DNA from 3 places in the Adlercreutzia sp. CNCM I-6215 genome. Region 1 is predicted to be linked to each of the others. Evidence: predicted binding sites of a transcription regulator. Region 1 holds the regulator's gene; each other region holds the start of a gene.
What was found. The regulator LexA, encoded in region 1, represses DNA repair genes until DNA is damaged. The targets are predictions, from matches to a motif close to CNAACANNTGTTNG.

Region 1 (10,047 bases):
GAGCCCTACTCGGCGGCCCTGTTCCAGGCGTTCGCCCGGCACTGCATTCGCGATATTGACGCCCGCGGCAAGAGAGCGGTGCTCTGCGGCGGCACCGGCCAGTACGTGCAGGCGACCATCGACGACTTCGCCTTCCCCAAGGGCGACCAGGTGGAAAACCCCGTCCGCGAACGCTGGACCGCCTATGCGGAGGAACACGGCAACCAGGCCCTGTGGGAGGCGCTGGAGGCGCGCGATCCCGCAAGCGCCGCCGTCATCCACCCCAACAACGTGCGGCGCGTCGTGCGTGCCTTCGAGCTTTTGGAGGAGGGTGCCAGCTACGCCGAGCAGAAACAGCGGCTCGCCACCGTGGCGCCCTTCGTTCCAGCCGTGCAATTCGGGCTGGCCGTGGAGCCGGCTATCCTGAACGAGCGCATCGACGCCCGGGTCGATGCCATGGTGGCCGCAGGGCTCGTCGACGAGGTGCGGGGCCTGCTGGCCGCCGGATTCCGCGACGGCGTCACGGCGCCCCAGGCCATCGGATACAAGGAGATCGTCGAGGCGCTGGATGGGAACATCACGCTAGAGGAGGCCGTGCAGGCCATCAAGACGGCCACGCGCCGCTACGGCAAGCGCCAGCGTACGTGGTTCCGCCGCGATAAGCGCATCCGCTGGGTGAACGCCGATGTCGGCGATGCCGAAGCCGTGGCCGCCGAGATTCTTTCCCAGTTGGAAACATTGGACGCCTACCATGGTTGAAGCGGCCCTTCCGGGTCGTCGAGGAGAGCTTCCGCCCCCTCAATTGCCGCCTAAAAGGAGCGTCCCATGGAGTTGTCCTTCGCCAAATTGCACGGTCTCGGGAACGATTTCGTCTTCATCGACGATCGCGACTGCGCTCTTGATCTGACCGACGAGCAGGTGTCGTATCTGTGCGACCGCCACTTCGGCATCGGCGCCGACGGCGTCATCCTCGTGCGGCCGGCTCTCTCGGAAGAGGGAGACGGCTACATGCACTACATCAACGCCGACGGCACCTTGGCCCAAATGTGCGGCAACGGCGTGCGCTGCTTCGCCAAGTACCTCGTCGATCGCGAGCTGGCGGACGTTGCCTCGGGCAGCCTTGTGGCCGACACCCTGGCCGGCCCGCGCCCTATCGCCTTTTCCGTGGATGCGGAGGGGAAGATGACCGAGGCGACCGTGAACATGGGCGCGCCCATCTTGGATCCCGTGCTCGTGCCCGTCGATGCCGCGCCGGACTCCCGCGCGACCGATGGTGCGCCCTATGTGGGGCATCTGCGCCTCGATTCGCCGTGGGGAACCTTCGAATTCGTGTGCGTCTCCATGGGAAACCCCCACGCCGTCTGCCTCGTGGACGATTGGGCGGCATTGCCCGACGAGCTGTTCCCCGCTGGTGCTGAGAAATCCCTCTCGACCCTGCGCATCGATCTTCCCGGCCCCTTCTTCGAGACGCATCCCGTATTTCCCGAGAAAACCAACGTCGAGTTCGCCTCCGTCACCGATGAGGGCATCGCCATGCGCGTATGGGAGAGGGGCTGCGGCGAGACCTTGGCCTGTGGCACCGGCGCCTGCGCCACCAACACGGCCGCCTGCCTCACCGGTCGGGCCGGCAGGGAGAACGATCTCCTGTTGAGCGGCGGCCTACTGCACATCTGCTGGAACGAGGATGGCACGATATCCATGACGGGACCGGCAACGGAGAGCTTCTCGGGAACCATTGTGCTGCCGTGAGCTTCTCCGGCGCTGCTGTTGTGCTATGATAGCCCCCGTTTCACCGGCGCAACGCCGCGCCACGATTAAGGAGTGATGCTCATGCGCCTGTAACGACCACTTGCACCGCCTTCCCCTCATGGGATCCGTCGTTACTTGAAGCAAAGGAGCATGCTATGACCGAATACGAATCCGTCATCCAAAAGGGTCCGGCCACCAAGGCCGAGGAGCGCCGCGAGCGCGCCGTTCTCGTGGGCGTCGAGCGCCCGGGGCTGCCGTGGCCCTTGGAATCTTCCCTGGCCGAACTGGAACGTCTGGCCGATACGGCCGGAGCCGATGTGGTGGCCACGACGACCCAGCGCTTGGACGCGCCCAACCCGCGCACCTTCGTCGGCACGGGCAAGGCCGACGAAATCGCCGAGCTGGCACGGTCGCACGAGGCCGACCTCGTCATCTTCGACGATGAGCTGACACCTTCCCAGCAGGCCAATCTGGAGAAGGTCATGGACAAGTCCGTGAAGGTCATCGACCGTACGGCCCTCATTCTGGACATCTTCGCCCTGCACGCCACCTCCAAGGAGGGGCGTCTGCAGGTGCGTCTCGCCCAGAACCAGTACTTGTACCCGCGCCTGCGCGGCATGTGGGCCCACCTCGCTTCGAACCGCATGGGAGGCGGCGTGGGATCCCGCTTCGGTGAGGGCGAAAGCCAGCTGGAGGTGGACCGCCGCATGGTGCGCAAGCGCATCACGAGCATTCGCCGCGAGCTTGAGCGTCTGTCCGACGTGCGCTCGTTGCAGCGTGAGAGCCGGTACGGCAGCGGCATGTTCAAAGTGGCACTGGCCGGTTATACCAATGCCGGGAAAAGCTCGCTCATCAACCGGCTCACCGGAGCCGACGTGCTCAGCTACGACAAGCTCTTCGCCACGCTGGACTCCACCACCCGCAAGTTCGAACTGCCCGAGGGCCGCGAGGTCACCGTCACCGACACCGTCGGCTTCATCCAGAAGCTGCCCACCACCCTGGTCGAGGCCTTCAAGTCGACGCTCGACGAAATCACCGGAGCCGACCTCATCCTGCACGTGATCGACGCCTCCTCGCCGGAGTTCGAGGGGCAGATCGAGGCCGTGTGCGAGGTGCTCGACCAGATAGGGGCCCAGAGCATTCCCACGATCGCCACTTTCAACAAATGCGATCTGCTGGACGCCGAGACGCTGGCCGGCCTTAAAAGGCGTTATCCGAGCGCCCGGTTCGTGTCCGCCCGCTCTGGAGAGGGCATAGAGGAACTCGTGGGCGCCATCGCCCAGGCCGCCTCGTCCGCCGACGCCAAGCTGGACGTGCTCGTGCCGTACCAACGGGGGGATTTGGTATCGCTGGCCCACGAGCGCTGCCACATCATCTCCGAGAGCCACGAGGCCACGGGCACGCGCCTGCAGCTGCTCGCGGCCCCTGCCTTCGTCAGCGCGTTCTCCCCTTACCTTGTCTCGGACGTCGACGCTTGAGGAAACCACCGCTCCAGAAACGAAAGAGCGCCCCTGCTCCGGATCCTCGCATCCGGAGCAGGGGCGCTCTTGATTGACCGAAAGGGGAGGACTCGCGGCCTATCGGCGCGGCGAAGGCGCTACAGGCGCCGAAACACGGCCACCACCTTGCCGGCAATGGAGCAGTCCGTGGTGATGATGGGATCCATCGTCGAGTTCTCCGGTTGCAGGCGGATATGGTCGGCCTCGCGGAAGAAGCGCTTGACGGTGGCGCCGTCGTCGATGATGGCCACGACGATATCGCCGTTGTTGGCCACCGGCTGCTCCTTCACAACCACGTAGTCGCCATCGTTGATGCCGGCCTCGATCATGGACTCGCCGCGCACCGAGAGCATGAAGGAGGGGGCATCGCCGACGATATCGGTGGGCAGCGTGATGGTGTCGGTGATGTTCTCCTCGGCGAGAATAGGGGAGCCGGCAGCCACGTTGCCCACCAAGGGCACATTGACGAGCTTGCTGTAGGCGGCCGCGAAAGCCGTGACAGGGGAGGGAACCTCCTCGATGGGATAGGTAAGCGCGATGGAGCGGGATTTAAGGGGGTCGCGCTTGATGAAGCCCTTGTCTTCAAGTGCCTTCAAATGGACATGGACGGTGGAAGGGGAGGAGAGCCCCAAACTCTGGCACACCTCGCGCACCGTAGGACCGTAGCCCTTCTCGCGAATGCACGCTTCGATGCAGTCGAGAACCGCCTGTTGCCGCTTGGTCACTTTCTGGGTCATAGCGCATCCTTTCACAAAAGCGTACATTTGTTTGAAAAATCTCTTGACGTGAACCTTTGTTCGCTCTATTATAACTGCGAACAAAGGTTCTACGCAAGAGGTCAGGAGTAAAAAATGGCACGCATCGAATTTTCCATAGCCTTCACGCTCAGCACCATCGCGTCATTCCTCATCTTCTTCGCCTAGAGCGTCGAGGGCGGGTGTCGTGAAGGTAGCAATGTTTTGAAGAGGGGAGCGCGCTAGGTCTGATAGGGTATGATAAGCAATCAACTTATCAAAGTGAGAAGGAGAACCTATGCGCTGTCCTTCCTGTGGCTACCAGGAATCGAAAGTCGTCGACTCGCGATCGGCCGACGACGGCGCCTCTATCCGGCGCCGTCGCGAATGCCTGCAGTGCGGCACGCGATTCACCACCTACGAGCGGCTCGCCGAAAATCCCATTCTCGTCATCAAGGCCGACGGTTCATCGGAGGTCTTCAACCGCGAGAAGCTCATGCGAGGATTGCTCATCGCCTGCGCGAAACGTCCCATCACGCCCGAGAAGATCGACGGACTCATCACGAGCATCGAGGCGGAATTGCGATCGAGTCAGCGCAACGAGATCAAATCGCGCGATTTGGGCGATTTGGTACTGGCCCGTCTGGCCACTCTGGATGACGTTGCCTATATTCGCTTCGCCAGCGTCTACAAGGATTTCCAGAATGTGGAGGAGTTCTCCGAGGCCCTGAAAGAGCTGGGCTGATCCATGGACGTTCTTTTCAAGCAGCTCGACGAGACCCTGGAAGCGCCCGCCTACGCCCGTCCGGGCGATGCGGGTCTCGATTTGCGCGCCGCCGAGGGCGGCACGCTTTTGCCCTTCGAGCGGGCACTCGTGCCCTGCGGTATCGCCTTGGCCGTTCCCGAGGGCTATGCGGGGCTCATCATTCCCCGAAGCGGCCTGGCGGCACGACAGGGCATCTCCATCGTGAACGCCCCGGGCCTCATAGACAGCGGCTACCGGGGGGAGATCAAGGTGCCGCTCATCAATCTCGATCCAACGGAGGTGTTCAATTACGAAAAGGGCGAGCGCATCGCCCAACTCGTGATCATCGCTACCCCCACCATTACTTTACATAACACTTATGAGCTTCCCGAGAGCTCGCGCGGAGCGCAGGGCTTCGGAAGCAGCGGCCTTTCCTAGAAAGAGTGTCCTTTATGACCGATCACCGCGATTCGAAACCCGAAGAAACGCCCGAGCCCCAGCAGCTGGGAGCTCCGGAGACGACTCCCGAAAATCCCCAGCGACCCGAGCCGTCGACGGAGCCCTCGCAGGATCAGAGACGGGCGCTCATCGACGCCGACCTGAAATCCGCCCGCACGCTCTCGACGGTAGCCGCCATTGCAGGTCCAGTCTCCTTCATCATCGGCGGCGTGATGCTGAGCACGGTGGGCCTCGTCTGCGCCATTGTCGGCTTCGTTAAGATCAAGCACGTGATAGACGATGTCGATGGTCGCCAGAAGGTCTATGCCGCCACGGTACGCCAGACGCTTATCTGGGGTCTCGCCATCAGCGCCATTGCGCTCATCGTCAACATCGTCGGCATCGCGCTCATGATGCCCGTGCTCATGGAGGCCATGCAAACGGGAGACTTCACCTCGATCCTCGGCGAGGGCGCCACCATCACCGCGCAGCCATCCGGCGGCAGCGGCAATGCCTGGGGCTAAACACCTTCCATATATGGTAAAATGTTTCAAGTTGGAGGGCTTCTGAAAAGATTGACAAGAAAGGCTGATAATATGGATTATGTAAAATCGAAATCACGATCAACTATACAGGGTTTTCTAGTGGTTCTCGCTGCTCTTTTGACGCTTTCCATTGGAATGGTCGGGTTGGCCGGTTGCTCGGGCGGCACGAGCGATGAAGACGCCATCCGCGCATCGCTCGCGTCCGAACTGGACAGCATCAAAAACATCGACGACGCGTTCGTCAACGAGTTCTCCGAGTCCATCGACATGAGCCAGCTTTCGGTCTACGGCATCGACGGCGTCGAGTTCATGAAGTCCTACCTGAGCGGCTTCGATTACGCGATCGACTCGATCAATGTCGACGGCGACAGCGCCACGGCCCAGATCACCCTTACTTGCAAGAGCTATACCGGCTACCTGCAGGCGCTGCAGACGGCCGTGGACGAGGTCACCGCCGATCCCGATGCTCTTGCCGCTCTCTCCAACGACGAGATCAACCAGAAGATCGGCGAGATCGTCATCGGCTCCCTCGACGGCGTCGAGCTGGCGGCCACCCAGCCCATCACCATCACCTACACCAAGGTCGACGGAACCTGGGAGCCGGCCTCGTCCACCTCGGGCGACATCGCGGCCGCGCTGATGACCAACTAAACGCGCCGTCAACGCGCAAACCCTTTGAAGGGCGCTCCATTGGGGCGCCCTTCTTCTATAATGCCAGGTAATCGACAATGCTTCTCGCGACGAAAAGAGAAATCGAACATGGGTTCCCATACAAAAACGAACAGCGGGGGAGCGACGACTCCCCTCTCCCCTCGCCTCGCTCTTCAACTGGCCGCGCCCCATACCTGGCCGGCGGCCATCATGCCCGTGCTCGTGGCCGCCGCCTGCGCCTTGGCCAACACCGGGTCGCTGGACGTGGCCATGGCGTGGCTTCTGCTCCTCATCTGCATCCTCATGCAGGCGTCCGTGAACACCTTCAACGACTACTTCGACTTCATCAAGGGAACCGATACAGCCGAGGACAACGTGGAGGCCTCAGACTCGGTGCTCGTCTACAACGACGTCAATCCGCGCTCGGCCCTCGGGCTGGCCATCGGCTTTCTGACCGTGGCCTTCCTGCTCGGCCTGTACGTTATTTGGAAAGCGGGTCCTGTCCCCCTCGTCATCGCGCTTATCGGAGCCGTCATCGTCGTGATGTACTCCGGAGGCAAGACGCCTCTCTCCTACCTTCCCGTCGGCGAGGCGGTGAGCGGCATCGTTATGGGCGGTCTTATTCCGCTGGCAAGCTACCAGGTACTCTCGGGCACGTTCACGTTCATGGCGCTCCTTTGGGCCACGCCCACGATCATCGGCGTGGGCCTCATCATGATGACGAACAACACCTGCGATATCGAAAAGGACATCGAGGCCTCCCGCCGCACGCTGCCGGTGCTGCTGGGCCGCGAAAGGGCGCGCGCCCTCTACCATGCCCTCATGGTCGTTTGGGTTCTCGCCATCCTCGCCATCGTCGCCATCTGGTTCCCCCGGGGCATCGTCGTGCTCCCCTTCTTGGCGCTCGGCTGCTACCCCCTCATGATGGGCCTGTGGAAAAATCCGCTCGCGGCGCCCACGCGTATCGGCGCCATGGGCCAGATCTGCAGCGTGAACGTGGCTCTGGGCGCATTCTACGCCGCCGCCCTCCTGCTTTAGGAGCGCCAGGGAATCTGCACGAGATCGGGCAGTCCGTCGCGAAAACCCTCCAGCGAGAAGTCCTTCAGCAGCTCTTCCGGCGTCGTCGGCGCCTCTTCGGGAACAAGTCCCGCCACCGCCGCGATATGTCCGATGACGGCTCGCGGACTTCCGAACCGGGCCAGCAGCTCGTCTAAGGCCGCGTCCCGATCGCGTTTCGAGAGGCGCCGGTTCTGCTCGGCCACAAGCAGCGGAACGTGCGCATAGGCGGGGTGCGGCAGCCCGAGAAGATCCTGGAGGTAGCGCTGCTGCGGCGTGGAGCAAAGCAGATCGACGCCGCGCACGACCGAATTGACGCCCTGGGCGGCATCGTCCACCACCACTGCCAGCTGATAGGCGAACGCGCCGTCGGAGCGGCGTATGAGGAAGTCGCCGCAGTCGCGGTCGAGCTTTTGCGCGTAGGTTCCCTGAACGAGGTCTTCGAAGGCGATCGTGCGGCTGTCCACGGCAACTCTCCAGCCCGGCGTGCGTCCCGCTGCCCAGCGCGCCTCCACCTCCGCGTCCGACAGATGGCGGCAGGTGCCGGCATAGACGAGCTTCTCGCCCCGGTGGGGCGCCGAGGCGGCGTGAAGGTCGGCCCGCGTGCAGAAGCACGGGTACAAAAGCCCCCGGGCTTCAAGGCGCCCGAATGCCTCGGCATAGGCCTCGTCGCGATCATGCTGGAAGTACGGCCCCTCGTCCCAGAAGAGTCCCAGGGTCTCGAAATCACGCTGGATCTGGTCGATGTAGACGCCCTTCGAGCGCTCGCGGTCGAGATCCTCGATACGCAGTACCATGTGCCCGCCCTGGGACTTCGCCACGAGCCATGCGATGAGCGCTGCGTAGATGTTGCCCGCGTGCATGCGCCCGGTCGGCGACGGCGCGAAGCGGCCGACAACGGGTGTCGCCTCTGTCGCTCCGCTTTCCGTCATAGCCAATGAAACCTTTCCGGCGCAGTCTTAAAACCGGGCTACTTCTCGCGCCGGTCGTCGACGTGCTTGGCCTTGCCGATGGCGCGCTCGATGCCGCCGGGTTCCACCAGGCGCACCTCCGGCGCCACGAGCAGCGTGCCCTTGAGCTTCTCGGCGATACGGGCGCGCAGGGCGTCCATGGCCTCGAAGGAGTCGCGGAAGGCCTCGGGGCGCAGCTCGGTCTCCACGATGAGCGCGTCCATGCCGCCGCGGGTCTCCACGATGATATGGTAATGGGGCGTGACCTCCTCGATGCCCGTGAGCACGTCCTCGATCTGCGAGGGGAACACGTTGGTGCCGCGGATGATGAGCATGTCGTCGGAGCGGGAGCGCACCTTGTCCATGCGGGCCAGCGTACGGCCGCAGGCGCAGGGCTCGGTGTGCACGGCGGTCAAGTCGTGGGTGCGGTAGCGCAGCACCGGAATGCCCTGCTTGCAAAGGGGCGTGAGCACGAGCTCCCCCATCTCGCCCTCGCCCACCGGCTCGCCGGTTTCCGGATCGATGACCTCCCACAGGAAATGATCCTCGGCGATGTGCTGCTGGTAGCGCTCGGCCAGACACTCGCCGGACACCCCCGGCCCCATAACCTCGGTGAGGCCGTAGTTGTCGGTGCAGACGATGTGCATGCGCCGCTCGATCTCGGCTTTCAGGCCCGGCGGGCAGGGCTCGCCGCCGAAAAGGCCCACGCGCAAAGGCGACTTCTCCCAATCGTAGCCCATCTTCTCCCCCACCTCGCAGATGTGCATGGCGTAGGAAGGCGTGGCCACGAGCACGGTGGTGCCGTAGTCCTCGATCATCTGGATATGGCGCTCGGTGTTGCCCGAGCCGGCGGGAATCATGGCGCAGCCCAGACGCTGCAGCCCGTAGTGCAGGCCGAAGCCGCCGGTGAACATGCCGTAGCCGAAGGCCATCTGGGCGATGTCCCCGGGCACGACGCCGGCCATCTGCACGAGGCGGGCGATGCACTCGCTCCACATGTCCATGTCGTCGTCGGTGTAGCCCACCACCACCGGCTTTCCCGTGGTACCCGACGAGGAGTGCAGCTCGCGGATGTCGTCCAGCGGCACCGCGAACAGGCCAAAGGGGAAGGTCTCGCGCAGCACGGCCTTATCGGTGAAGGGGAGCTTGCGCACGTCCTCGAGCGTCTGGATGTCGCTCGGCGCCACGCCCATCTCGTCCAGCTTCTGACGGTAGTAGGGCACGCGCTCGTAGGCGTAGGCCACGGTCTCTTTCAGCTTCTCCAGCTGGAGGGCGCGGATGTCCTCGCGGGAGGCGCACTCGATCTCGGGCTTGTAAATGGGCAGGGCGTCGAACCGTCCCGCCTCGGCGGCGGCCAGCGCCGCGCCCTTCTTTGTCACGTCGATGGAATCCATTGCCTCGCTCATGCGCCCTTACGCCTCCTTCGCAGCGCGCTCGGCGACGATGCGCGCGATGTCCTCTTGGGAAATGAGCTCCACCGGCTCGTCGGCCAGAAGCGCCTGGGCGCGCTCCGGCTCGCTTGTGGAGAGCACGATGTAGGTGGAGATCATGGAATAGCTGTAGACCACGTTGATGCCGCATTTGGCGAGCACGCCCATGACCCGCGAGAGCTCGCCGGGCGTATCGACGAGCTTCAGGCAGATGACCGGGGATACGACGCAAGCGCAGCCGGCATCCTTAAGCGCCTCCATGGCCGCCTCG
Region 2 (10,047 bases), on a different contig from region 1:
GTGCTCGATGTGATCTGCTCTATCCTCACGGGCTCGGCCTTCGTGGCCTTCCTGTTCGCGGCTGGCCTCGCGCTTTGCGTGTCGACGGCCGGCGCGGTGCTCTACGGCGCGCTGGCCTCGCGGGCGCAGGGCGATGCGGGCGCTCCCGCGGTGCGCCCGCGCCCGCTGACGGCGTTTCTCTGGGGCTGGGCGACGGCGCTCGTGGCGCTGGCGTGTCTGGTCGTGGTGGTGCTCGGCATCCTGTCGGCGGTGCAGGTGGGATCCATGTCCTCGAAGCTGCCGGGGCTGCCGATCATCGTCGTCGGCGTCATCGGGTTCGCGGCTTTCCTCGGCACGCTTCTGGGGGCGGCCTCCATGGTGGTGTGCGCCTGCGTGGCTCGCTGGCACACAGGGCACAGCCTGGAGCTTTCGCTCATCGCGGCGGTGGCGTTGTGCGGCGCCGTCGTCGCAGCGCTCACGGTCGGCACGTTCTCGGCCCTGAACGCGGCGAGCATCAGCCTGCCGGCGCTGGGCGGCTGGTTCGCGGCGGATGTCGTGGCAAATGTGGCCATGCTCTTCGGTGCGAAGGTCTATGCGGACAAGATGAGCCTCGCCTAGATTTCCCGGAGCAGGTCGTAGGCGGCCTGCTCCTTTGCTTGCCGCTGAGCGTTCAGGTCGGCCACCACCACATGGCCCACGCGCTCGATGGCGTCCCTCTGCTCGGGAGTCAGGCGCACCCACAGCTTGGTGGCAGCCAGCTCGTTCACGGTGGCGCTGATGAGAAATCCCTGGTAAACGCCCTCGTCGGTGAGGGCCACGTACACGGCCTTCTTGTCGTGAGGCGACTTCAGGCGCTTGGCCCAGCCGCGGCCCACGAGGCGATCCACGGCGCGCGCCGCGTTCACCGGCGACATCATCAGCTGCTCTGCCAGGGTTCCGACGCGTTCGGGATGATCCGTCTCGCCGAGGCGTTGGACGATGCGGCACTCGTTGAGCGACGCGCCCGTGGCATCGCGCAGGGTGCGCTCTGTCTCGGCGCGGATGAGCTCGATGGATACGAGCGAGCGCGTGGCAGGGAAACGTTGAGCGCGCCCAGCGTGCAGTGGGGGTTCGATGTGGGCTGCGGCGGCAACCGCCGCTTCCAGAATGGTGCGATACGTGGGATCTTGGGTTGGGAAGGTGGCGTACAAGCTCTCTACCAGGGACTGGTTGACGGCAGCGACGTGCTCGGCGCCGTCGTCGGTGACGGCGAGGAACCGCGTGCGGCCATCGGTCGTGCCAGCCTCGCGGGTCGCGTACCCATGGGCGACGAGGGCGTCGACGGCCTGGGTCACCACATTGGGCTTCATGCCTAGAATCTTTCCGAGCTCCCCCTGGCTTACGGGCGCCGAGGCCTGCATCAGCTTCGTTAAAATGCGGTACTGGGTGATGTTCAGGTCGCTCGCCTGCTCCAACCCGCGGCGCAGGGCCTCATGGGCCATTTCGAAGGCCACGAAGTACGTGGAGTCCAGGTTGAATTTGTTCGCGACCTCGGCCATTGCGCCCTTTCGGCTGTCGGAAAGTTAGTTCATTGATGCAACGATTAGTCTAGCGTTCTCCGACGGTTCGAGGAGGCGACGATTTCTCCCCGATACAAAGACTTCATAGCTCGCTCAGCGGGCGTTGGTGATAGTGCCGTCGGGGGCGATGAAAAAGGCCTGCAGAATTTCGGGGTGTCGACGGGCGAGGGCGAGTCCGCGTTCGAGGCCGAGGGCGAGCAGGGTGGTAGAGAAGCCCTCCGCGTCGATGGATTTCTCGCAGATGACGGTGACGCCGGCCACGTCGGTTTCGACGGGGCGTCCCGTGCGCGGATCGAGGATGTGGTGGTAGAAGGTGCCGTCGGGTGCGGTGAAACAGCGCTCGTAGACGCCACTCGTGACAGCCGACCCCACAACCAGGGGCACGGCGCCGATGAGCTGGGAGGGGTCGCGCGGATCGCGGATGCCCACGCGCCAGGGGTCGCCTGTGGGCTTGGTGCCGCTCACGGCCACGTTGCCGCCGAGGTTCACGATGGTGCCCGAGAGTCCGTGGGCCTCCATGGCCGCCACGAGCGCATCGGCGATCCATCCTTTGGCGATGCCGCCGGCGTCCACGGCGGCATCGGGGTCGGCCAGCTGCGCGAAGCAGGCCTTGGGTTCGGGCGCTGCCTCGAACCCGGGCACCGCCTCGGTTGCGGCATCGGCGTCGCTCTCGGCCGCTGTGGCTGCCGGCGTCTTCCACAATCTGAGCGCGTGCCAGTCGACGTGGCGCACCGCCTCGGCGAGTGCACCATCATCGGGCACCGTGCCCTCGTGAAAATTCCACAGGCGCACCGCCGGGCCTACGGTAATGTCGAAGGCGCCCTCGCTTTCCGCGCAGTAGGAAAGCGCCCTCTCGAGCAGGTCGTAGGTCAAAGGGTCGATGGCCACGGGCTGGCCGTGCGCGCTGTTGATGCGTGCGATGTCGGAGTGGGGAAGCGTGCGGCTGAACAGGCGCTCATAGCGGCGGCAGAGCGCCCGGGCCTCTTCGAAGGCCGCCTGACATGCTGCCGTCTCGCCGTAGGCCTCGATGTCGATGACGGTGTTGAAGGCCAAAAAGCGCACGCCGGCCGGTTTGCCCTCGGCGGCGTCGTGCGCCTCCAGGAATTGCTCGTCGGGAATGGGGTCGAGGCTATGTGCGTCCGTTTTACTCATGGGGGACAGTATAGCGAACTCGACGAAGGAGAGAGGCGACGCGCGCGTCATCTGTAGTATCATGGGCGGCACGCGAACAACGAAGAGAAAGGCGCTCGATGAAGGCACTCATTCCCGCGGCGGGGCTCGGTACCCGCTTTCTGCCGGCTACCAAGGCCCAGCCCAAAGAAATGCTGCTGGTAGTGGATCGCCCGGCCATCCAGTATGTGGTGGAAGAGGGTCTGGCTTCCGGCGCTGATGAGGTCGTGATCGTCAACAGCCGCGAGAAGAAGGCCATTGAGGACCACTTTACGCCGAACCCGGAGCTGGTGGCGCTTCTGCGCGAGCGCGGCAAGGACGCCTATGCCGATGCGGTGGAATATGTCGGCAACCTGCCGGTCAGCTACGTGTATCAGGAGGAGGCGCTGGGGTTGGGGCATGCCGTGCGCTGTGCGGCGGCCAAGACCGGCGACGAGGCGTTCTACGTGCTGCTCGGCGACGTGCTCGTGCCGGGCAATGAGATGCTGCCGGCCATGAAGGCGGTTTCCGACGCCCATGGCGGCGCCAGCGTCATCGCGGTCATGCCCGTGCCCGATGACCAGGTGAGCCGCTTCGGCGTCATCGCCGGGGCCCCGGTAGCCGAGGATGTGTGGAAGGTGGACTCGCTGGTGGAAAAGCCGGCGCTAGAGGATGCGCCGTCGAATCTGGCGGTGTTCGGCCGCTACCTGCTCTCGCCCCGCGTGATGGAACTGCTGGCCGATGCGGAGCCGGGGGTGGGCGGCGAGATTCAGCTCACCGACGCGCTGGACGCGGTGCTTGCCGAGGAGGAAATGTACGCGCTTGTGGTGGATCCGGCCGACGGCTTCGACACGGGCACCGTGGAGAGCTGGCTCGAGACGAACAACGTGCTGTTCGCCCGCCGGCAGGGATAGGTGTTACCGCTGATGAGGTTTCTTCTAAAATGTGAAGAATTACTTAACGATGAGCCTATGAATCCACAAGTTCACCATGGGTGCATCATAGGGAATTCAAGGGTGGCTGTTATACTGACGTCAGCAAGTGAGACAACCCCCTCCGATCACTTGCCTGCTTTGTCTCTTTAAAGCAGAAAGCGGCTCCGCGAGAGTCGCATCCCCCCTCCTTCTGGCCCGGCGGCCCCCTCCGCCGGGCCGCTTCTTTTTGCGGGCGTAATTGCATCGCAATTACGCCCTGTCGACGCTGCGCGGCGGCGATGCGCCCCATCTTGCCCCTTGTTTCGGGTGCTGCGCGGCACGAAGGCCGCTTGACCCGAAGGCGGGGCAATCTGAGGCGCCTCGCCGCCGCTCGCTGGCTTCCTTGGGCGCACCTCTGAGTGGGTTCACGGTTGCGGGCTCGGCCCTTCGGGCCATCGCTAGCGTTCTTTTATCGGACGAACGACCAAAAACATTTGTTCTATTATTTTGATGGGCTCCGTGGTACCATTACGGGCTATGGATACTTTGTTTACTGCTATGGAAAATGATCGGAAGCGGGACGTGGCGCCGCTGGCGGTGCGCATGCGGCCGCGCACGCTCGACGAGGTGGTCGGGCAGGCGGAGGCTGTGGGCGAGGGCAGCTGGCTGCGCGCGGCCATCGAGAACGACGCCTTAAGCTCGGTCATCCTCTTCGGGCCGGCGGGCACGGGCAAGACCTCGCTCGCCCATGTCATTGCGGAGTCGACCCGCGCCACCTTCGTGGAGGTATCAGCCATCGGGGGCACCGTGTCCGACTTGCGCCGGGAAATCGATGCGGCGGAGAAGCGGCTCGTCATGGGAGGCCTGCGCACCATCCTGTTCGTCGACGAGATTCACCGGTTCAATCGCAGCCAGCAGGACGCGCTTCTGCACGCGGTGGAAGATCGCCTTGTGGTGCTTGTGGGCGCCACCACGGAGAACCCGTTTTTCGAAGTGAACTCCGCCCTCATCTCGCGCTCGCGCATCGTGGAGCTGCATTCGCTCGCCGATGATGAGATCGCCGAGTTGGTGGGCCGTGCCGTGGCCGACGATCGGGGGCTTGCCGGCTGCTATGCTCTGGAAGATGAGGCCACTTCTGCCATCGTCACTCTGGCCGGCGGCGACGGCCGCGGGGCGCTCACAACGTTGGAGTTGGCCGCTGGTATGGTGGCGCCGGGCACGAAGGAGGCCCCCGTTTCCATCACCGAGGCCATGGTGCGGGCCGCCACGCCCCACCGCGCGCTGCCCTACGACAAGAACAAGGACATGCACTACGACATCATCTCCGCGTTCATCAAGAGCATGCGGGGCAGCGATCCGGATGCCGCCGTGTACTGGCTCGCCCGCATGATCGACGGGGGAGAGGATCCGAAGTTCATCGCCCGCCGCATGTACATCGCTGCCTCGGAGGATATCGGGAACGCCGACCCCCAGGCCCTGCTTGTGGCCGAGGCCGCCTTCCGGGCTGCCGAGGTCATCGGTTACCCGGAGTGCCGCATCAACTTGGCCCAGGCCGCCATTTACTTGGCGCTGGCGCCGAAGTCCAACAGCGCCGAGGCCGCGATCGATGCGGCGCTGCGCGAAGTGCGCAACGGCCCGGTGCGCAAGGTGCCCGACTACCTGCGCGATCGTCATCGCCCCGGCTCGGAAAACTACGGCGAGTACAAGTACCCCCACAGCTACCCGGCCGGCTGGGTCGATCAGCGCTATCTGCCCGAGGGCCTTGAGCGCGGCTGCTTCTACCAACCCGGCGAGCGCGGCTGGGAGGCTTACCGCACCGACGCCGCCGCCCGCGACCGCCAGGGGAGTTGAGTCGCGGCTCGGCGTGTTGCGCCCGCCGCGTTGCGGGCGCCGCGCAGCGAGCCAGGCATCGTGTTGGGGCGACGTGCCGGCGAGGGCGCCCCAGCGCGGGTGCCGCTGGCGATGCCGCTCGCGTGTGACACGATGTCAACTTCCGTTTACGGAATGGCTACTATGCGGACGCGTTCCGTGGAGGCCCTGCGCAACTTAATTAGAATGACTCCAGTAATGGTATAGTCAGGTCTTCGGAATTATAAGGAGGCTCATCATGGATTTCGCAGGGATCGTGGACATCGCGCTGCCCGTCATCTACGTGCTCGTCGGCGCGGTGCTCGTATGGTTCGTCGTGGAATTGGCGCTCACCATCCGCTCGACGCGCTCGACCATCGACGACGCCCATAAGGAGCTCACCCCCACGCTGAAGAACGTGGAGAAGATCACCGCCCAGGTCGATCCCCTCATCGCCCATGTGGATGCCCTGGTGACCGATCAGATCGACCCGCTGCTTACCCGCGTGAACGAGATCGCCGAGGAGGCCAAGCCCGCCGTGGGCCGCGTCGATCCGCTGGTGGAGCGTCTGTCGCTCACGGTGGACGCGGCGAATTTGGAACTCATGCGCGTCGACCAGATTCTGGAAGATGTGACCCAGATCACCGATTCCGTCTCGAAGGCCGCCGGTGCCGTCGATACCGTGACGAGCGCTCCGATCGATTTGGTGAACTCGCTCACGGGCAAGTTGCGCAGCAAGTTCAAGCCGCGCTACGCCTCCGATGAGTCCGTGAGCTTGGGAGCCGCTGCCGACGCCAGCGCCGCCGCGAAGGCCGGCCGCGCGCCCGAGCGCGGGGCGACCGTTGCCGCCGCCGTCTCGGCCATGGGGGATGCCGCCCGCGCCGTCGTCGCCGAGGGCAAAGACCGCCGCGCCGCTGTCAAGGCCGCCAACGCAGCCAGCCAAGAACGTGCCCACGACTTCGAAGACCAGCTCTCCGGCACCGCCGGCACCATCGCCGATGCGGCCGTGGCCAACGCCAACGCCGACATCGACACCGACGCGCCGGCCGCGCCGGCCGCGACGGCCCCTGCCGACCCCGCAGCCGCTGCCTCGCCGACCGTCTCTCCCAACGCCGCCGCGGCTCAGGCCGAGCCGGCCCCCGTGGGGAACAGCCCCTACACCGTTCAGTAGCTTGCACCTGAGGAGATTCCCATGAGCACCGACGCGTCTCAATCGCAGGGAGGAGCCGACGCGCCCGCTTCCGTCAACAACCCGCGCAGCGCGGCCGCCACGGCCACCGCTGCCGCCAACGCCATCTCGCGCACCAAGCAGGCCCGCGCCCGCACGCGCTTCTTCGACCTGTGGGCCGTGGTGGCGGCCATCCTGCTTCTGGCGGCGATCGTCTACCTGCTGAACATCCTGTCGGTGCCCGTGGCCATTCTCATCTGGACTGTCATCATCGTCTTCTGCCTGCGCGGCATTGTGAACGGGCTGGAGAAGCGCCATATCAACCGCGGTTTGGGCACCACGATCGCCTATGTTATCATGGCGCTCGTGCTCGCCCTTATCGGCTTCCTTCTGTTCTCGCCTATGTTCGGCCTGAACGCCCAGTTCAACGACTTGGTCAGCAACCTGCCCCATTATGTTGATGCGGTCATCGCCTGGGGCAACGACCTGTACGCCCGCTACGCCCCGATGCTCGAGGACGAAACGGTGAAGAACGTCATCAGCGAGGTGCAGAAGTCGGCCGCATCCTGGGCCTCCTCCATCGCTCAGGGCAGCGCCAACGGCATCGTGGCCTTCTCCACGACGCTGGCCAACGGCCTTATGGCCTTAGGGTTCGCGCTCGTCATCGCCTTCTGGATCCTCATGGAGCTGCCGGCCATGGGCCGCGAGACGCGCCGGCTCATCGGCCCCAAGCACGCCGAGGACGCCGAGTTCTTCCACGCCACCTTCACCCGCGTCATGGGCGGCTACATCAAGGGAACGCTTCTGCAGTGCGCCGTCATCGGCGTGGGCTGCGGCATCCTGTTCCAGATCGTCGGCGTGCCCAACGCGGCCGTGCTCGGCCTCATCACCGGCGTGATGAACATCATCCCCATCATCGGCCCGTGGCTGGGAGGTGCGCTCGCGGCCATCGCGGCCGTCTTCGTGAGCCCGCTGGTGGCCCTTATCGCCCTGGCCGGGACCGTGGTCATCCAGCAGCTCGTCTACACCTTCGTCTCGCCGAAGATCATGGCGAACTCGGTGGACATCCACCCGGCTCTCACCCTTATCGCGTTGATGGTGGGCTCGGCCCTCGGCGGCGCCATGAGCGGTCTTATGGGGTCGCTCGTGGGCATGCTCGCCTCCATCCCGCTGGTGGCCGTGGCCAAATCGGTGTTCGTCTACTACTTCGAGAAAAAGACCGGCCGGCACCTGGTGGCCGAGGACGGCGTGTTCTTCAAGGGCGTGCCGTCGGACAACGAGGAAGTGAACCCGCTGTCGGACGCCACGTCACCGGGCGTCACCACCGGCTCCATGAAGCCCATCAAGCTGGACGACGCGACGCTGTTCGGCCGCAAGTTGCCGAAGCTGCGCTCGCAGGCCCATGGGAAGGTGACGGCGCGCCATTCCCATGATGACACGTCGTCTTCCAAAAAGTAGCGCGCAAGGAGCGCTATAATCTGCTGCAACTGTTTTCGTTGACCGTAAAGGACGGATAGAACACCTATGCGTTACATGACCACCGCTGAGATTCGCGAGAAGTACCTGAACTACTTCCAGGAGAAGGGCTGCAAGCTCGTGCCCTCCTCCTCGCTCATTCCCGACGATCCGTCGCTTCTTCTGACGAGCGCCGGCATGGTGCAGTTCAAGCCCTACTTCCTGCAGCAGAAGCAGCTGGAGGCGCCCTATATCGGCACCACCTCCGTGCAGAAGTGCGTGCGCACCAACGACATCGACATCATCGGCACCACGGGCCGTCATCTGAGCTTCTTCGAGATGCTCGGCAACTTCTCCTTCGGCGCGTACTTCAAAGAAGAGATGTGCGCCTGGGCCTACGATTTCTCCGTGAACGTGCTGGGGCTGCCGCCGGAGCGCTTGTACTTCACCGTGTTCGAGGACGACGACGAGACCATTGAGATTTGGAAGAACCTGGGCGTGCCCGAGGACCACATCTCGCGCCTCGGCGAGGACGACAACTTCTGGCGCGCCGGCCCCACCGGTCCCTGCGGCCCCTGCTCGGAGATCTACTACGACCAGGGCCCGGAGTTCGGCTGCGGCAGCCCCGACTGCGCGCCGGGCTGCGACTGCGACCGTTTCCTGGAGTACTGGAACTGCGTGTTCACCCAGTACGACGGCCAGGAGGACGGCACCTTGGCGCCCCTTCCCAAGAAGAACATCGACACGGGCATGGGACTCGAGCGCATGGCCGCCATCATGCAGGGCGTGCAGTCCAACTACGAGACCGACGTGCTGCGCAGCCTGGTGGCCGTGGGCGAGCGTCTGGCCGGCGTGACCTACGGCGAGGATGCTGAAACCGATCTGGCTCTGCGCATCATCGCCGATCACTCCCGCTCGGTCACCTTCATGATCGCCGACGGCATCCTGCCGGGCAACGAGGGCCGCGGCTACGTGCTGCGCCGTCTGCTGCGCCGCGCCATCATGAAGGCCCAGCTCATCGGCATCGAGGGGCACTTCCTCAACGAGTACGTGGACGAGATCGTGCGGCTCATGGGAGATGTGTACCCCGAGATCGTGGAGAACCGCGAGCTGGAGCGCGGCCTCATCATGGCCGAGGAGGACCGCTTCGGCGCCACGCTGCGCCAGGGCCAGGCCTACCTGGAGGAGGCCCTCGGCAAGCTTGAGGGCGACGTGCTCTCCGGCGAGGAGGCCTTCACCCTGCACGACACCTACGGCTTCCCTGTGGAAGTGACCCAGGAGATCGCGGAAGGCCGCGGCGTGAAAGTGGACATGGAGGCCTTCGAGGCCGCCATGGAGGCCCAGCGCGAGCGTGCCCGCGCCGCCGGTGCAAAGGACGCCGAGGCCGCCTGGTCCACCTACGGCGGCATCTACAGCGATCTTTTGAACGAGCTCGGCCCCACGGAGTTCATCGGCTACGACGCCACCGCCGCCGAGACGCGCGTGCTGGCCGTCGTCGTCGATGGCGAGCGCGTGGGCACCCTGGCGCCGGGGCAGACCGGCGAGGTGGTGCTGGCCGCCACGCCCTTCTACGCCGAGATGGGCGGAGAAGTGGGGGACACCGGCGTCATCGAGAACGGCGAGGGACGCCTTTACGTGCTGGACACGAAGGCTCCCGAGAAGGGCCTGTTCGTGCACGCGGTGCGCGCCGAGGAGGCGGGGCTCGCCGAGGGCGATACCGTTGTGGCTCGCGTGGATGCGAACCGCCGCGCCGCCATCGAGCGCAACCACACCGCCACCCACATCCTGCACGCCGCGCTGCGTCGCGTGCTCGGTGACCACGTGAAGCAGGCCGGCTCCTACGTGGGCCCCGACCGCCTGCGCTTCGACTTCACCCACTTCGAGGCGTGCACGCCCGAGCAGCTGGCCGAGGTGGAGCGCGAGGCCAACGAGCACATCATGAGCGCCACGCCCACCACCATTTACGAGACGTCGC
Region 3 (10,047 bases), on a different contig from region 1:
CGTTCCGTCGGCCTCCATGGCCGCGATGGCCTCATCGACGGGCCCCGAATACTCGCCGTCCTTCTTCGTGGCCACGCCGTACTCCTGGGGCGCGAACTGCGTCGGCAGCAAGTAGGTGCTGTCGTCCTGGTAGCCCAAAAGAATGGAGCTGTCCACGGAAAAGGCGTCCACGCGCCCGGCCACAAGCGCGATCTTGATCTCGGGATAGGTGGCGTACTCGGCGAACTTCAGCGTGATGCCCGCCTCGGCGGCGGCCGCCCCCAGCTTGTCCTTGGTGGTGGCCGACAGCGCCACGCCCACGGTCTTGCCGTCAAGGCCCGCCAAATCGGTGATGCCCGACTTCTTCAGCACGAGCACACCGATATGGTCGATATAGTAGGGCCGCGAGAAATCGTAGGTCTTCTTGCGCGCATCGGTAATGGTGAAGGTGGCGAGCGTCGCATCCAGCGTGCCGTTGTCCAGCATCGCCCCGCGGGTGGTCACGTTCACGCCCACAATCTCCAGCGCGTTGGGATCGCCCTTGATCCGCGCGGCGAGCTCGCGGGCCACGTCCACCTCGAGCCCCTCCACGCTTCCCGTCTCGGGGTTCTGGAACCCGAAGCCGGGCACGTCGATCTTCGTGCCGATGCGCAGCACGTCGCCCGCAGGCGCGCAGCCGGAAAGCGGCAGCACCGCGCCACCCAAAGCCGCGCCCGCCACGGTAGCGCCGGCCAACCGCACAAAGCCGCGCCGCGTGAGATACGTCCCGCGCATCCCAGTCATCCCGTTCACCCCAACCGTTTTGCCCGTCACGTTCATCGCGCACCCCCTCACAGTATCTTGGAGAGAAACGCCTGCACGCGCTCGTTGGAATCGGGACCGAAGAGGTAGGCCGGCGTGCCCTCGTCGACCACGAGCCCGTTCTCCATGAACACCACTTTGTCGGCGGCGTCGCGTGCGAGCCCCATCTCATGGGTGACCATGACGATGGTCATGTTCGTCTCGGCCAGCGACTTGATGACGTCGAGCACTTCGTTGACCATCTCCGGGTCAAGGGCGCTCGTGGGCTCGTCCAAAAGCATGATCTTCGGGTGCATGTTCAGCGCGCGGGCGATGGCCACGCGCTGCTGCTGGCCGCCGGAGAGCTGGTCGGGGTACTTGTCCAGCTTGCTCGTGAGTCCCACGCGCTCCAAGTAGGCGCGCCCCGCCTCTTCGGCCTCGGCCTTCGGTACCTTCAGCACCTTGGTGGGCGCGAAGGTGACGTTTTCCAACACGGTCTTATGGGGATAGAGGTTGTAGCCCTGAAACACCATGGCCACCTCGCTGGCCAGCTTGCGCGTGTTCACCTTCTTGGCCATCATGTCGATGCCGTTGACGGTAAGCTCGCCGGAATCGGGGCGCTCAAGGCCGTTGATGGAACGGATGAGCACGCTTTTGCCCGAGCCGGACGGCCCGATGACGACGACCTTCTCGCCTTCTGCCACGTCCAGCGAGACGCCCTTGAGCGCCTCCACTTTCCCGAAGTTCTTCTTAAGATCCTTGGCGGATATCAGTGGCTCCATGCTCCCACGCTCCCATCCGGACCGTCATCTCGAACAGTTACGGGGAATTCTAACGTTCTGTCAATTAGTCGTGGTTTCGCTGGCACTACGGGTTTTTCACAGCTTATTGACGGCGCGGGTGGAAGGAGGCGCAGCAACGTCGACCGGGAAGCGGTGGCGGCGCAGCGACGCCGATCAGGAAGCGGTGGGCGCTGTCTTTGCTGCCGCCTTCGCCTCCTCGGCATCCTCGCGAGCGAGCACGGCCTGCATGGCGGCGATGGCGCACTCCATCTGGGCGTCGTCGGGCTCGTGGGTGGTGAGGTACTGCATCTGCATGCCGGGCCACAGAATTACCTTCACGAGCGGGTTGTCCGGATGACTGCCGGCCCACTTCACCGTGATCTCGTAGGAGATGCCGGCGATAACGGGCATGAGCACGATGCGGGCCACGATGACCAGCACGAGCTTCGGCATCCCGTCGGGCACCCCGAAGCCGGATATGATGGCGTTTAAAGGGAAGATGGTGTACACGAGGATAGCGATGACCATGACCATGATGAGGAAGGCGGTGCCGCAGCGCACGTGCAGGCGCGGGAACTGGCGGGCGTTGTCGGGGGTCATGGGAAGGCCGTGCTCGAAGCAGTGGATGGCCTTGTGCTCGGCGCCGTGGTACATGAACATGCGCTTGATGTCCTCCATGCGGCCGATGAGCCAGATGTAGAAGACGAACACGGCCACGCGCAGAAGGCCGTCCACGATGTTCCAGGCCAGCGTGTGGTCGTCATACTCCCCCACGATGAGGTTCGTGATGGCCGCCGGCGCCACAATGAACAGCACCACGCCCAGCACGAGTCCCACGATCATGGAGATCATCATCTCGCGGTGGCCGAACTCCTCTTCTTCCTCGCGCGTCTCGGCATCTTCGGTCAGAGTCGTTTCGTAGTCCACGGCCTCGGCCGAAGCCTCTGCAGCGGCCTTCTGCTCGCCCTCCTCGTCGCCGAAGGCGTGCAAGGCGGCGATCTCCAGGGCCTTGAACCCCAGCATGAGCGACTCCACGAGCGCCCGGCAGCCGCGCACGAGCGGCCAGTACATCCAGCCGTTCTTGTCCTTGCCGCTCGTGAGGTCGTGCTCCTCCACGTAGATGGCGCCGTCCGGCTCGCGCACGGCCACGGCCCAGTTGTACTTGCCGCGCATCATGACGCCCTCGATGAGGGCCTGGCCGCCCACGTGGGTTTTTATGGCCCCGTCCTCAGAGAACGCGCGGGACAGATCGCTCTTCTGCTTGGTCATACCGTCGTCCTAAGCCTAAAGCTGCGAGCGATCGACGCGCGGATAGGGGTTTCCGCAGGTCATCTTGCCCTCGGGGCAGGTGCCGTGGATGCAGGGCGCCCCGGCGTCGGCGAAGATGTACGGAGCCGTCGGACGGGCAAGCTCCAGCATCTTCCACGCCATCTCGCGGATCTCCCACTGGGCGCGGTTGCAGCAGCGCAGTTCGAAGAAGTGCAGAAGCTCGCGCACGTTCATGGTGATGACGATCTTCGTCTCGCAGGCGTTGGGCAGAAGATAGCGCGCGTCCTCGGCGGGAATGCCGGCCGCGACGAGCGCCCGGTAGGCCTCGGCCACGGCAGCAGCGGCCTCGTCGAACAGGCGATTGCACTCGGGGTCGGCGGCCACGGTGGCGGGCTTCACCATGGGAATCTCGCCCTTGAACTTCACGTAGCGCTGGGACTGCTGGTTGAAGCTGGCGATGCGATGGCGCACCAGCTGGTGGGTGAGCGCACGGGAAACGCCGTCGACGGCGAAGGTGTAGCTGGCGTGCTCGAGGGTGGAGAAGTGCCCCGAGCCCATGATGGTGGAGAGCACGCTCTTCACCCGCTCGGGCGGCATGGTCTCCATCAGCTCGCTCGCGCCCACCGGCGCATAGCACAGCCGCGCCGCCGTGGCGATGGCGCGCTCGGGGTCGGGCGTATGGTACAGAAGCTCTACCTGCATAACGTCTCCTCGCATCTCGATTTCGTTCCAGAGAAGTATAATGGCTGAACGACCGACGACACGGCTTGGAGGCCCCATGCACGACGAATTTACACCCTTGCTCACCGCAACGGATTGGAACGAGGAGTGGAAAGAGCTCCAGAAGGTGCGGCGCCATGCCGATGACGCGGCGTTCTGGGACAAGCGCTCCGCCACCTTCACCACCAAGGACGCCCCGAACCTCTATGTGGAGAAGTTCTTGGAATACGCGGAGATTCGCCCCGGCGAAACGGTGTTCGACATGGGATGCGGCACCGGAGCCCTGGCCGTGCCGCTCGGCGAGGCGGGGCACAAGGTAGTGGCCGCCGACTTCTCCCAGGGCATGCTGGATCAGATGCAGGCGCGGCTCGACGCAGCCGGCGTGCGCACCGTCTTCCCCAAGCGTATGAGCTGGGAGGACGATTGGCCGGCCTTCGGCGTGCGCGAGGGCATGACCGATGTGGCCATCGCCTCGCGCTCCATCGCCACGGCCGATTTGCGCGATGCCCTTTTGCGCCTGACGGAAGTGGCGCGCCGGCGGGTGTGCATCACGCTGGCCACCGGCTCCTCCCCCCGCGTCGACGAGCGCATCCTGGCCGCCGTGGGGCTGCCCTCGGTGCTCGGACGCGACTACCTGTACGCGTTCAATATCTTGGCCAATGAGGGGATCAAAGCAGAGGTGCGCTACATCGACAGCACCCGCGACGATACATTCGCCACCCCCGAGGACGCCTACGAGAAGCTAGCCACCATGATCGACGACTCCGCGGCCGTGCGCGCTTCCGACGAGGAGCGCGAGCAGGCGCGCGCCAACTTGCGGGAATGGCTCGCCGCGAATCTCGTTCCCAACGAGACCGCCGGCGCTCCCGGCCGCAAGGGCGTCATCCAACTCGCCTGGCGCCTTGCCGAGCCTCGCATCGTCACCTGGGCCTTCCTCGCCTGGAATACCCACTAGCAGCAAAAAGGGCCCGGGATTGCTCCCGGGCCCTTGGCGTCATGTCAGTTTCTAAAAGTTAGATACGTTCCACGTTGCTCGCCTGCAGCTTGCCGTTCTGGCCCTCGGTCACCTCGAAGGTAACGGCGTCGCCCTCGTTGAGGGTCTTGAAGCCCGACATCTTGATCTCGGAGAAGTGGACGAAGAGATCCTCGCCGTCATTCTGGGAGATGAAGCCGTAGCCCTTCTCGGGGTTGAACCACTTGACAGTGCCTTCCGCCATGATACTTTCCTCTTTCCTCCCGCTCGTCTGACGAGCGGGTATAGCAATACGGGCGCGAAGCCCAGCTCCCTTTTGGGAGCGCGCTATAACTATACGCTAACTTCGGCCAATTTCCTCGGGGAATTTACGCTTCTCCATCACTTGCGGTCATAAGCGCCTCCAGGGCCTCGTCGCTGACGGGGTCGGATCCCAACTCGTGCCCGAAGGCGGCAGCGACGGCGCGACCCTGGGCACGCCGGAGCTCGGCCATATCCGCACGTCCCGCCTCACCGTGGTAGCGGCCGGAGAGCATGAGGCTGCGGGCGATGTACTCCGTAAGGTGCGGGTCGACCCCCGACACCTGCAGCACCGATGCCAGCGATTCGGGCGCGAGGGAGAGCAGCGCCTCGCCATCCAGATCGGTGGCATCGCCCAGGGCCATATCGAGGGCCCGGGCGGCTCCGTCCGGATCCTCCTCGCCGGCCGCCCGTTCCATCGAGCGCCGAATGGCCCCCAGAAGCTGCGCGATGATGCGCATCAGATAGTCTTGCTCGAACATCGCTGTTCCTCCAATCCCTCCGTAGGGGCAGACCTTGGTCTGCCCTCCCGACAGCGTCAACGCCGCGGAAAGGGGCGGCCAAGGTCGCCCCCTACGGAAACGACGACAGTCGAAATTGCCTCAGCTACGGCTAGCATCCCTCCGGCGGCACGAGGCCCAAATGCTCCCAAGCGCCGGCGGTGGCCTGACGGCCCTTAGGGGTGCGCATCATGAGGCCCTGTTGCATGAGGAAGGGCTCGTACACATCCTCCACCGTGTCGGGATCCTCCGCCAGCGCCGACGCCAGCGTGGTCAGGCCCACCGGACGGCCGCCGAACTGCACGCAAAGCACTTCCAAAAGGCGGTTGTCCACAGCGTCGAGCCCCAGATGATCCACCTCGAAGAACGTGAGCGCCTCGGCGGCCACGTCCTCGGTAATGGCACCGTCGCCGCGCACCTGGGCCCAGTCGCGCACGCGCTTCAGCAGGCGGTTGGCCAGACGCGGAGTGCCCCGGGAACGGCGGGCAATCTCAAGCGCACCCTCCTCGTCGATGGCAACGTTCAGAATGGAAGCCGAGCGGCACACGATGAGCGAGAGCTCCTCGGGCGTGTAGTACTGCAGGCGGAAGGCCACGCCGAAGCGGTCGCGCAGAGGACCGGTGAGCAGGCCCGTGCGCGTCGTGGCGCCGATGAGCGTGAAGCGCGGCAGATCGAGCCGGATGGAGCGGGCCGCCGGGCCCTTGCCCACAACGATATCCAGCACGAAATCCTCTAGCGCCGGGTACAGCACCTCTTCCACCATGCGGTTCAGGCGATGGATCTCGTCGATGAACAGCACATCGCCCTCTTCGAGGTTGGTGAGAATGGCCGCCAAGTCCCCTGTGCGGGCGATAGCCGGCCCCGAGGTGGTACGGATGGAGGCGCCAAGCTCGTTGGCCACCACCGTGGCGAGCGTGGTCTTGCCCAACCCCGGAGGGCCCGAGAACAAAATATGATCCGCCGGCTCGCCGCGCCCCTGGGCCGCCGCGATCATGATGCCGAGGGATTCCTTCACCTTCGTCTGGCCCAGATAGTCGTCGAGCCTTTTGGGGCGCAGGGAGAAATCCAGCTCCAGATCGTCCTCGGTGAGCGTCGGGGCCACCGCGCGCTCGCGCCCCGGCGCCGACGCCGAGCCCTGCGCGCCAGCGCCGTCCCGCGCGGCCTCGAACACCATGCCCTCTATGTCCAGATCGAATGCCATGACTTCCTATCGACTTCCCAAACGTTTCAGGGCATATTGTAGCAGCGCGCCCTCGCCCGCGCCCTCGGGGGCCCCCTTCAGGGCCACTTCGGCCTCGGCGGAGGTGAAGCCCATGGAAAGCAGCGCCTCGGTAGCCCCCTGCGCCGCCGCGCTGCTCGCGGACTCGGCAGCGCCCTGGCTGAACAGCGACTCCATGCCGGCATCCAGCGTGCCCTTGAGTTCCAAGATGATGCGCTCGGCAGTCTTCTTCCCCACGCCGGGGATGTGGGACACCCGCGCGATGTCCTGGGAGGCGATAGCATCGGCAAGCTCGGCCGGCGAGAAGGTGGAAAGGGCCGCCAGGGCCATCTTCGGCCCCACTTTCGACACGCCGATGAGCTTTTCGAACAGCACCTTCTCTTCCTCAGAGAGGAAGCCGAACAGCGCGATACCGTTCTCCGTCACGGACAGGTACGTGAGCACGCGGGCCGTATCGCCCACGGCCAGCTTGCCCAAGTCGCCACCGGGCATGGCCACTGCATAGCCCACGCCGGCGACATCGATATAGGCCGTCTGCGGGGGCAGCACCGCCGCTACCGTTCCGCTCAGAAATGCAATCATGCGAGCCTTCCGTTCTCGTGAGTCGTATAGCAAATGGCCGCCGCCAGCGCATCGGCAGCATGGTCGGGCTCGGGAGGCTGGTCAAGCGAAAGCAAATGGCGAACCATGTACTGCACCTGATCCTTCTCGGCCGATCCCTCTCCCACCACGGCGAGCTTTATCTGGCGCGGGGTGTACTCACCCACGGCAAGGCCGCCCTCGGCGCAGGCCACGAGCGCCGCCCCGCGGGCTTGGCCCGTGGCGAAGGCGGCCGTGACGTTCTGCCCGAACCAGACCGTCTCGATGCCGACGCATTCCGGACGGAAGCGCTCGACCACCGCGCCGATCTGGTGGTGGATCTTCATGAGGCGCTCGGCCAGCGGACGGGACGCCGGCGTGGCCACGCAGCCGTAGGCCACGCACGCAAGATGCGGCCCGCACTGCTCGATGACCCCCCAGCCCGTATGGGCGAGCCCGGGATCGATCCCCATCACGATGCGCGTCCTGCCAGCCAAAAGATAAGCCCCACTTTCCAAATTCGAGTGGGGCTCATTTTAGAACATCTGTTTGTGAAAAGCAAGTGAAATTACGGGCGCTGGCACGGTTGAACACCTTGCAGCCGCTGCCGGACAATTGCACCACCCCTGCGACGCCCAACCAACATACTCATGTTGTACGCGCCAGCCGGGAGCCATAAGAAAGCACTACAGATGCGGTTGTCGGAGACAGACGACCCCGAATGCCGCATTCATGCAAGAGCCTTCGATGACCATGGCAAACTTCAATGCGTCCAAGCGGCCATCTAACCTAAAAAGACGCCGAGCATGGAGTCAGACGACCGCTTCGAAAGTCCCTTCCACCTGTATACCACATGGGCATGAGAGGCTAGATGGTTTGACGGTTTATATGCAGAAGCCGGGAACCACGCCGTAGGAGGTGTCAGCGGGCCAGTCGTCATCGGGGACGGCACCAGAAACCACGAACTGGAAGCCGCTCGGATTGGCCGGACGCGGGGAGCGTGCCCACCAGCAAATCTCAGAACCCTGGAAATTTTTCTCCAAGACCTCATTGGGTCTCGAGGGATCAGCCGTATCGCGAAACAGCTTGTACTCGACTCCCTCGGCGTTAAGCACCTCGTTATAGACACCATTATCACCTCTGTACCACTCGATCGCGCCGTCGAGCTCCGCGACTGAGAACAGCCACAGCGAATCAGAAGTCGCCGTCACCGCCGAGACGTCCTGCGTCTCGCCCACATTATTGGTGAGCTTGTCCACCGGCACGATTGCGGCATCGAGATCCTCGGGCAGCTGGGCACGCCAGTCACCGTTGAGGTAGGCGCGCATTTGCGAAGCTTCCCAGCCACCGGCGTTGGTTTTGCTCGAGTTCATGGAACCCTTACCGATAGCATCGCCGAACACAAAGGTTATTCCGGCCTTGCCACCCTCGGTTTTGTTGTCGTGGGCAAAGCCGACAATCTGGACGGTGGTCTGAGTGCCATCGCTCAGAGTCACCGACTTCACCTGGGTTCCGTCGAGTCGGCCGTCGGGGGTGCAGAGCTCGTACTGCTTGGCAACCTCAATAGCTGCATCTTCGTCTTCTGCGGCGGCGATCTCGGCAGAGATCCGCGACAACTCATCCCAAGAGTAGCTCTCCAGCGCCGATACCGCAGGCTCCGTCTCCGGAGCCTGCGCCTCCTGCTCAGATTCCGCGGGCGTTCCGGCCACGTCCTGCTCCGGCGCCTCCTCGGCGGCTTCAGGAGCAGGCGCTTCGGCACCCGCCGGCGCTTCCTCCGTCGCGCATCCGGCCAATGCCAGGAGGGTCGCCATGGCGATCGCCGCAGTTACACACGCGAGTCTCGGCAAAGCCTCCTCGATCCTCTTCGCAAATTCCATCCTAATCATGCGTATCGCTCCTTCATACAACATTGCCATTACGTCGTTTCGTCAGACGGCTCTGACGCCTCTTCCGTTTCGCACTCTCCTCTGCGATTGCCCACCTCCTCTCTCTCGCTGATGACCAGAAAAACGACCAAGGCAGCCAGCACGAACGCCGGGAATGACAGGCTGCTAGCCCATAGCCGGTCAACGGTAAAGCACTGATCAGAAGTACATGAGAAAAAAGCCCATGCCGCCAAGACGACGAAAGCGGCAACAACGGCGCAGGTTCTGCGCCGTTCGCGTGCTTGGACTTTGCCGCGAGAGAGGGGACGTCCCCTCTCGTAAGGGCACGGCGCGTCGAAGTAGTGGTATATGCTCGCGAAAGGCCACTTCCACACGTTCGCGGCCCAATCCTTCATCCTCCGCCAACGGCCGTCGCGGCTGCCCCGCTCGCTGTCGCGCAGGCGGCACGCGGCGCAGTCGGCGAACCGCTCGTAGCGCGCCGCCAGATCCAGCTCCTTGGCCATGACATCGGATACATATCCCGGGGCATCCGCATCGAACACGTCCGCAGGAAGAACGGTTCCCGTCTGAGGGGCACCGCGACCAAGCAGGGCAGCTCGACACGCATCCACGAGCAGCGCCGCGCGGAGGTAAAGCGACTTCGACCGGCCGCCGGCCAAGTGCTCGCGCAGCTTGGCTGCCTGCTCTTCGTTGGTTCCCGTGGAAACCGAATCTCGCATCGCGTGCGAGGGTGCCCCTGCGCGGTCGTCGCGCACGCCGCAGCACGGCGAGCCATCGTGGGGGCTCAGAAAGTTGATGAACGGAGCCGCCGCGCCAAGGCGCGCGACACATTCCCGGTGCAACTCGATCCAGCGCGCCCGATCGGCAGCCGAAAGACGACCACCAGGCTTTGCGCAGAGCGCCTCGGTCTCGGCAACAAGCCGCAGAAGAGCGCTGGAGAGCTTCTCGATATGGTACGACTCTTTCTCGAAGCGCATCCGTCCCGTAGCAGCTGAGCGTTCGTAGCGATAAGCTCGCCGATCGGCGCGGTGCTGGAACATCGAGAGAATGATCTGGGTCG

Region 2: a site for LexA is predicted at 4,089-4,102, ahead of ACW4LP_RS01285 (replication-associated recombination protein A). Genes of this name have one in related genera too.
Region 3: a site for LexA is predicted at 7,640-7,653, ahead of ruvC (crossover junction endodeoxyribonuclease RuvC). Genes of this name have one in related genera too.

The regions. Positions count from the first base shown of each region.
Region 1 covers NZ_CDRVMA010000007.1:77,930-87,976, forward strand. Annotated here, with positions in the region: gene miaA (tRNA (adenosine(37)-N6)-dimethylallyltransferase MiaA) at 1-738, shown strand, start outside; gene dapF (diaminopimelate epimerase) at 805-1,728, shown strand; gene hflX (GTPase HflX) at 1,884-3,206, shown strand; gene lexA (transcriptional repressor LexA) at 3,326-3,964, opposite strand; gene nrdR (transcriptional regulator NrdR) at 4,260-4,706, shown strand; gene dut (dUTP diphosphatase) at 4,710-5,144, shown strand; gene ACW4LP_RS06945 (hypothetical protein) at 5,159-5,668, shown strand; gene ACW4LP_RS06950 (hypothetical protein) at 5,789-6,340, shown strand; gene ACW4LP_RS06955 (UbiA family prenyltransferase) at 6,449-7,378, shown strand; gene gluQRS (tRNA glutamyl-Q(34) synthetase GluQRS) at 7,375-8,328, opposite strand; gene ACW4LP_RS06965 (phenylacetate--CoA ligase family protein) at 8,367-9,752, opposite strand; gene ACW4LP_RS06970 (amino acid-binding protein) at 9,759-10,047, opposite strand, start outside.
Region 2 covers NZ_CDRVMA010000001.1:307,090-317,136, forward strand. Annotated here, with positions in the region: gene ACW4LP_RS01265 (hypothetical protein) at 1-597, shown strand, start outside; gene ACW4LP_RS01270 (MarR family winged helix-turn-helix transcriptional regulator) at 594-1,517, opposite strand; gene ACW4LP_RS01275 (FAD:protein FMN transferase) at 1,632-2,690, opposite strand; gene ACW4LP_RS01280 (UTP--glucose-1-phosphate uridylyltransferase) at 2,789-3,601, shown strand; gene ACW4LP_RS01285 (replication-associated recombination protein A) at 4,139-5,452, shown strand; gene ACW4LP_RS01290 (DUF948 domain-containing protein) at 5,709-6,620, shown strand; gene ACW4LP_RS01295 (AI-2E family transporter) at 6,642-8,075, shown strand; gene alaS (alanine--tRNA ligase) at 8,142-10,047, shown strand, end outside.
Region 3 covers NZ_CDRVMA010000002.1:256,023-266,069, forward strand. Annotated here, with positions in the region: gene ACW4LP_RS02785 (transporter substrate-binding domain-containing protein) at 1-798, opposite strand, end outside; gene ACW4LP_RS02790 (amino acid ABC transporter ATP-binding protein) at 810-1,541, opposite strand; gene ACW4LP_RS02795 (DUF1385 domain-containing protein) at 1,716-2,810, opposite strand; gene thyX (FAD-dependent thymidylate synthase) at 2,826-3,512, opposite strand; gene ACW4LP_RS02805 (class I SAM-dependent methyltransferase) at 3,589-4,485, shown strand; gene ACW4LP_RS02810 (cold-shock protein) at 4,544-4,747, opposite strand; gene ACW4LP_RS02815 (hypothetical protein) at 4,872-5,285, opposite strand; gene ruvB (Holliday junction branch migration DNA helicase RuvB) at 5,416-6,504, opposite strand; gene ruvA (Holliday junction branch migration protein RuvA) at 6,511-7,104, opposite strand; gene ruvC (crossover junction endodeoxyribonuclease RuvC) at 7,101-7,574, opposite strand; gene ACW4LP_RS02835 (DUF6273 domain-containing protein) at 7,986-8,987, opposite strand; gene ACW4LP_RS02840 (hypothetical protein) at 9,017-10,047, opposite strand, start outside.